One region of the Pseudovibrio sp. W74 genome, then DNA from elsewhere that is predicted to be linked to it. Evidence: riboswitches for the same ligand, from Rfam matches in the RefSeq annotation. Region 1 holds a riboswitch; the other holds the start of a gene.

Region 1 (3,624 bases):
CGCCCTGATAGAACGTCATGCCCAAACTTGCGGCATGGGCGTCCAGCTCGACTTCCGGGTTCACCACACCACTTGGGACAGGCTCATCAATGTAGTGCGGGGTACGAACCGTTCCACCGCCATACCATGGGAAACCGTAGTTCTTGCCCGGCTCGGTGCCTTTGTTCAGCTCTTCAGGCGGGATGTCATCTCCCATGCCGTCCACCTGATTGTCGGTAAACCAGAGATTGCCGGAGTTTGGATGGAACTCCAGGCCCACGGAGTTTCTGATCCCGGTCGCGTAGACCTGACGGTCCATACCATCTGCGGTGATGGAGATAATGCCGCCGATGCCGAGGCTGTCATAGAGTTTCAGCTTCATCTTTGGCGGGACGTTATAAGGCTGGCCAAGAGAGATGTAGATGCGGTCATCCGGACCCTGATCACACACACGGGAGGAGTGATTATAGCTTTCTTCAGAGGGAGGGATAAGCATACCCTTGCCGACCAGCACCTTCACCGCTGGCTTACCCTGCTCTTTGTTTTCCAATGCGTTCGGAAAACTCAGAACACGGTTTTGCTCTGCAAGGACCAATGAGCCATCTTTTGTGAAGCACACACCATTGGGGATGATGAAGGATTGATCTGGAGCGAATTGACGAACTTCTGCAGCTTTCTTGCCCTCTTCATCCGGAGTAACGACCCAGACTCTGTCCGTGGTCGTCCCTACAAAGACAGTTTTGCCATCAGGCGCGACGGCCATATGGCGGGCATCTGGCACGGCTGCATAAGGTTCGATGTGGAAGCCTTTGGGCATGACCACAACTTCAGCGTTGCGAGCCAGAGTTTTCTGCTCTTCAGAGACCTGCTCCACAAACTCTGTTTTGACACCATCGACCATTTTGGTGGTCGTTGCTGCCAGAGATGTGGTTAGCAGCAAGGTGTAAGCGCAGCCTGTCAGGACTCCAAAGAGAACGGGCTTTGTGGTGCACATCGTTTTTTCCTTCCTGAAGGGCTTAGAAATTTGACTGAGAAAATTTATCGGAATATTTGAAATGCTCTGCCTTTTTGAGCCATCACTATGCGCTCATTCAAAGTCTGAGGAGAATACTCAGATATGACGGGAATTCGGTTTATAGAACCACAAAAATTGAAGATATTCACTTAGCGGAAGTTGCGTTTTGTGGTGCTAGAATACGACACAACGTAAGTTTGAAAGTGTGGACAAAGAACAAAGGAAAGGTGCCCACTTGCAATTGCCTCATTTTCGTGCCAAATCCTACGCATCATCAAGAGAAGGGCTGGCGCCCTCGCCAACCTGCCTAACCGGGCAAGGTGGTCTCCGCCAAAAGGGATGTGGTTTCGAAGTGAGGACGCTGTCTTCATCATTCGTAACAACCAAGCGGTAGTTTCAATGGATTTTGCGCCAGTCCTCCTCGGGAAACCGATGGAGGATTTAATGTTTGATATTGCTGGTCAGCCACAGTCTGCATGGCAATCGTATGTATCTGAATATGTGCCTCAATCTTTGAGGGAAGCCGTCGCACACCTTGCCGACGAATTTACTGCTGCCTATTTGCTGGATTGCCTGATTTTAGAAAAAGGGCTGCGCAGTCGGTTGCTTTCCAATTCAACCCGACAGCCGAATACGCCGCTGACCAATGACGAGCGCTCCGACCGGTTTGCTGTGTTGCTTCGGCTTTGGGCAGAAGGCTGTCACACGGTTGTTGACGAGCGCCTGTTTGCGGATACTGCACGTCGTCGTCCTGAAGAACTGGAAGCCTTGCGTGAGTACTTCAGGCAAAACGCGCTGCGCTCGAAAAAGAAATTCCCGAGCTAGGTAAGCTGCACTAAAATAAGAGCTGATTTTTAAGCTGCGCGACTGCCGAACTTTGCAGGAGGCGTGGCAAACGGGTCTGCGAACATTGCAAGCCACAGGCTCTGCGCGATGCGCTGTGCAGTTGCCAGAAGAAGCGGTGCGGCTTCTGGTGAGAAAATCGCATAGACTTCGTTTTCAAACAGGTCCATCCACTCATGGAAATTCTCAGTGGTGACCCCTTGAATCCTCGCGTGAGCGGGAACCGGCTTGCCTTTATACGATCCAGTTTTTAGCAGAACAGACGCCCAAAAGTGCTTCATCTTGTGTAGATGCGGACCCCAGTCCTCGCCCATCTCTCTCAGGAAGATCGGCCCAAGCGTTTCATGCTGGCGGACCTTGCCGTAAAAACTTTCAACCAGATGATTGATCTGGGCAGGTGTGATGGAAGGATCAAGCGGTGTCCGTTCACGCGCTGACATAACGGGAATTTTTGATGACACTGCTTGTTTCCTGTTCCTGGTCCGCGATCCGCTTAAGCCTTGTTGTATTTAGCACGTTGCTCTTCAGAGATCACAATAGGTTTGCCGTCATCGTCAACAGCAACAAAGGTGAACTGAGCATTCGTAACCTTCTCGCGATAGCCAAAGCGGTGGCGCAAAGCCCAGGCCTCAATGGCAAGCGTTACAGAGGTTCTGCCAACACGGAGCACGTTGGAGTAGACACACATTACATCGCCCACTTTAACAGGGCGGATAAAGGTCATGCTGTCGATCGCAACAGTCACAACGCGCTCCATGGCGCACTGGCTTGCTGCAATACCGGCGGCAATATCCATTTGAGAGACAACCCAACCGCCGAAGATATCGCCAGAAGCATTGGTGTCTGCCGGCATCGCCATTGTGCGCGTGGTCAGTTCACCAATTGGCTGCTCTTCTTCGACAGCGTCTCTTGTATCATTCATAGTTCTAAAGCTCCGTAGATCCACCAGAGGAAATGCTATGCATGGCGAAGCTCAACTACTCAAGCAGGGACCATCGCCATATGGAAGCAATCAACAACCTGGGTCGCACATTTCTTGGTGTTGGCCCGAGCGGTTTCAGCAACGCATTCATCTACTGCATTCTCGAATAATTTCAACCAGCTGGCAATATCATCACTGCATACCTGCTTTGCAGCACCACGATACTTGCCAAGTGGACGGCCAGAATAGCTTCTGTCTTTCATGAGAGCGGAGCACCAGAACCGCACGGCCTGAGCTTCGTAATCCTCCCAGTCGCACTTCATGCTATTTTGGTAGACCGATGCCAGCTCGCCATTGTGACGGAGTTTTTCTGAATGACTGGCAACCAAAGCACGCACTTGAGAATGCGTCAGGTCAGGATGAATTGGTGTGCACTCGTCCTGCGGGCGAATGTCAAAATGCTGATAGGTCATCTCGGTGTTTCAAGAGCCTTGTAGGGACAAGGCCCATGCCCTTCTTGTTACTTCGGGTCACTTTTACTCAAATACCGAGTTTAAAGCTCTGCGGCAGCTCGTAGCACCTCCGGCTTTTCGAGGCAGTAATATCCAGAGAGGCGACTGATAACACCTTCTCTCTTCCAGACATTAAGGACGCGGCTGACGTTCTCTCGGGCACCACCAGCCATATTGGCGATTTCAGCCTGAGAGATCTTATAATGAACAAGAATTTTGTTGCTGTCGACTTTTTTGCCAAATGTTTCAGAGAGTTGCAGCAGTGTCTGCGCAACCCGGCCATTGAGTGGCAAGAAGGACCGTGCAGCGAGTGCATCGTTTGAACGACGCAGGCGAGTCGCTACGATCTGCAG
Region 2 (3,624 bases), on a different contig from region 1:
GGCCTTCGCCGATGAGGCGGGGGGCTTTTTCGGTGGTGGTGTAGCTGATGGCGCCTTCCTCGGGTTCTACGCGGCGGCGGTCGCGCAGGTGGGCGGCGTTTTCTTTGATGCCGATGAGGTGGGCGAGGAAAGCGGAGTTGCAGCGGAAGACGTTGATGCGCTTTGGCAGTTCATAGAACTGGGCGTCTTTTTCGTGCTGGGTTTGCGTGGTGGCGACATCCTCAGAAACTTGCAATTCCTTGCCTGGTTTCCCGTAGGTGTTCCGTCTTGAGACAGTCTCAGCATTTTGCTCTGTGATTTTGGCGTGACGGCGAGAGCCGATATCGCGATAGCGACGATCAGCGTCTGTTCCAGTGTTAATCGCTTTTCCAGTGCGGGTGACACGCATGACTTAACTCCCCCGACTGTCTCAAAATGAGACTGATGCCGTTTCCTGGGATTCACATCGCAAGGCGCGTGCCAAAGTTTAAGTTTTTATTAGGATTTTAATTAGTTGAGTGCAGCGAGATTGCTGAGAGAATGGGAAAGGTAAGCTGGTACAGAAGGTTAGAGCTTATCGATCTGATCTTCAGGACCGCTGACGAGCAGGGTTACGCCGTCCTCTGTGAAGGTGCGTTCGATGATTTCCAGCTGTAGCAGAATGACCTGGCGTTCCAGTTCGGCACTGCTGGAGAAGCTGGCAGAGACACTGCGGGTTTTGATGCGCAGCCATGGCACAAGCTCAGCTTCCCGAATGGCGAGATTTGCGGCGCCGGAGTAGGCCCGTGCCAGACCGCCGGTGCCCAGTTTTGTGCCGCCGAAGTAACGGACGATGATGACGCCCACATCCACAAGGTCTGCACCAATGAGCGTTTTGAGTGTGGGCATGCCGGAGGTGCCAGCGGGTTCGCCATCGTCTTTGCCGCCTTCATCGATGCGTCCCTCGGGGAGCATTCTGCGGAAAGCGGTGACGTGGTGGTTGGCTTTTTTGTGCTCGTCGCGAAGGTCCGCCAGCCGCTGAGCAAAGTCTACATGGGGTACCAGAAAGGCAAGAAAGCGTGACTTCTTTTCTTCCAGTATCGCGTTGTATTCCTGCTCAACGGTGAAGAGGGGCATCAGCTTATGCTCCTACCGGTTCTTTGCTTTTGAAGTGCTTGGAGAGCTTCAGAGCCTGACCCTGATAGTTGGAGCCAATGCCTTCGCCGTAAAGGGTTTCTGGCACTTCCTCCATGTGCTCGTAGACAAGGCGGCCAACCGTCTGGCCGTGTTCTACGATGAAGGGAACGTCGTGAGAGCGGACTTCTAGAACGGCTCTGGAGCCTGTGCCACCAACGGTGGAGTGACCGAAGCCGGGGTCGAAGAAGCCTGCGTAGTGGACGCGGAATTCGCCGACGAGTGGATCGAATGGCACCATCTCAGCGGCGTATTGTGGCGGGACGTGGACGGCTTCCTGCGAGACCAGAATGTAGAACTCGTTCGGGTCGAGGATGAGCGTTGCATCTCCGCGATTGTACAGCGGCTCCCAGAAGTCTTCCGGGTCCTGTGCGTCTTTGCGATCGACGTCGATCACACCTGTATGGCGCTTGGCGCGGTAGCCGATGAGGCTGTCTTTGCCAGAGCCTTTCAGGTCGATGGACACCTGTACGCCGTTGTTGATGGCGTCTTCGTCCTTGCCGCCAGACACCAGTGTGTGCTGGTTGTGCACTTTGGTCAGGTCTTCATCATTGATGAGGGTTTCACCATCGCGGAAGCGGATTTGGGACAGGCGAGAGCCTTCGCGGACCAGCACAGGGAAGGTCTTTGGAGAGATCTCAGCGTAGAGCGGGCCTTTGTAGCCAGCTTCAACACGGTCAAATGCGCGGCCTTGGTCTGTGATGACGCGGGTGAACACATCGATGCGGCCCGTGGAGCTTTTCGGGTTGGCTGTGGCGGATTGCTCAGCCGGGAGGTTCAGCGCTTCCTGAAGGCGGACGATGTAAACACAGTTGGTTTCCAGCACGGCGCCCTTGGAGAGGTCGATCTCGTGCAGGATGAGCTTTTCCAGCTTGTCTTCCACTTTAGCGTCAGGGCCGGGCAGAAAGGAGGCACGGACACGCCATGCTTTTACGCCAAGGCGCAGGTCAAGGCTGGCAGGTTGAATCTGGTCCTCGTCGGGCACTCTGTCTGCTTTAATTGCACCGCTGGCAAACATAGCTTCAATCGCTTTTGCCGGAAGAATGCCTGTCATTGTTGGTTCCGCCCACTCGTGCTTAAATCGTTCTGACACTGATTAACGTAAGTTTGATCTCTCGCCAAGTCTGCATGCTATGTTGATTGATTGACCCTAGTGTATTTTCGAGGTAAAAACGCTGCCTATTCCGTGGTGATTTGGTCGACCGGCTTGCAACCACGTAAAACAAGTAGCTAAAGGGTCGGGTTCTTGTATAGACCTCGGCCCGCGCCGGGGTTTTTTAATGAAGGGATAGAGCGATATCTCTTCGGGCAGGAATGAGCGATGACAGACGCAAAGAACTGGAAGCCAGCAACTCGGCTTGTTCATGGAGGCACAACGCGCTCCAGCTTTGGTGAAACATCCGAAGCTATCTTCCTTACACAAGGGTATGTTTACGACAGCTCAGAAGCGGCAGAAGCACGCTTTTTGGGCGAGAATCCGGGCTATATTTATTCCCGGTACGCAAACCCGACCGTAGGAATGTTCGAGCGACGAATGTGCGAACTGGAAGGCGCTGAGGCCGCACGCGGCACGGCTTCTGGTATGGCGGCTGTTAACTCTGCGATTATGGCCTGCGTTAAAGCTGGCGATCACGTGATTGCACCAAAGGCACTGTTCGGTTCCTGCCGATACATCATCGAAAAGCTGCTGCCACGTTATGGTGTGGAGTCCACGCTGATTGATGGCACTGACATTGAGCAATGGAAAGCAGCTGTTCGTCCGAACACCACAGCGGCATTCCTTGAAAGCCCAACCAACCCGACGCTTGAAGTGATCGATATTCCAGCTGTTGCGGATATTATTCACGAAGCTGGTGGACGGCTTATTGTAGACAACGTGTTTGCGACTGCTATCTGGCAGAGCCCGCTGGCCTTGGGCGCTGATGTGGTGATCTACTCCGCGACCAAGCATATTGACGGGCAGGGCCGATGTCTGGGCGGTATCGTGCTTTCCGATGAAAAGTGGATTGTGGAAGAGTTCCATGACCCGTTCAAGCATACCGGACCTGCGATGAGCCCGTTCAACGCCTGGGTTCTGCTGAAAGGTCTGGAGACATTGTCTCTGCGTGTTGAGCGTCAGACTGCGAATGCAGGCAAGCTGGCAGAGTTCCTTGCGGATCATTCTGCAGTGTCTCGCCTGATTTACCCGGGCCGCGCTGATCACCCACAGGCGGATATCGTGGCCAAGCAGATGCAGGGTGGGTCTACCATGCTGGCGTTTGATTTGGCGGGTGGTAAGGAAGCGGCCTTCAAGTTCTCCAATGCGTTGGAGATTGTCAGCCTTTCCAACAACCTTGGTGATGCGAAGAGCCTGATTACCCATCCGGCGACGACTACGCACCAGAGTGTTGCAGAAGATGCGCGTCTGGAGCTGGGCATTACAGACAAGACGCTTCGTCTTTCTGTTGGTCTGGAAGATGCAGATGACCTGCT

The links. A riboswitch is a leader RNA that binds a small molecule or an ion and turns the genes downstream of it on or off. The one in region 1 is predicted to bind S-adenosylmethionine.
Region 2: linked by a shared signal. The riboswitch ahead of PsW74_RS11285 (O-succinylhomoserine sulfhydrylase) and the one ahead of PsW74_RS24015 (hypothetical protein) in region 1 are both predicted to bind S-adenosylmethionine.

What each region holds. Positions count from the first base shown of each region.
Region 1 is NZ_LMCJ01000057.1:228,948-232,571, forward strand. It holds gene PsW74_RS24010 (PQQ-dependent sugar dehydrogenase) at 1-973, opposite strand, end outside; SAM-I-IV-variant riboswitch at 1,261-1,391, shown strand; gene PsW74_RS24015 (hypothetical protein) at 1,439-1,819, shown strand; gene PsW74_RS24020 (group III truncated hemoglobin) at 1,849-2,298, opposite strand; gene PsW74_RS24025 (acyl-CoA thioesterase) at 2,331-2,759, opposite strand; gene PsW74_RS24030 (group III truncated hemoglobin) at 2,819-3,232, opposite strand; gene PsW74_RS24035 (Crp/Fnr family transcriptional regulator) at 3,313-3,624, opposite strand, start outside.
Region 2 is NZ_LMCJ01000017.1:1,213-4,836, forward strand. It holds gene PsW74_RS11270 (hypothetical protein) at 1-388, opposite strand, end outside; gene PsW74_RS11275 (YigZ family protein) at 547-1,095, opposite strand; gene PsW74_RS11280 (2'-deoxycytidine 5'-triphosphate deaminase) at 1,100-2,206, opposite strand; SAM riboswitch at 2,329-2,406, shown strand; gene PsW74_RS11285 (O-succinylhomoserine sulfhydrylase) at 2,474-3,624, shown strand, end outside.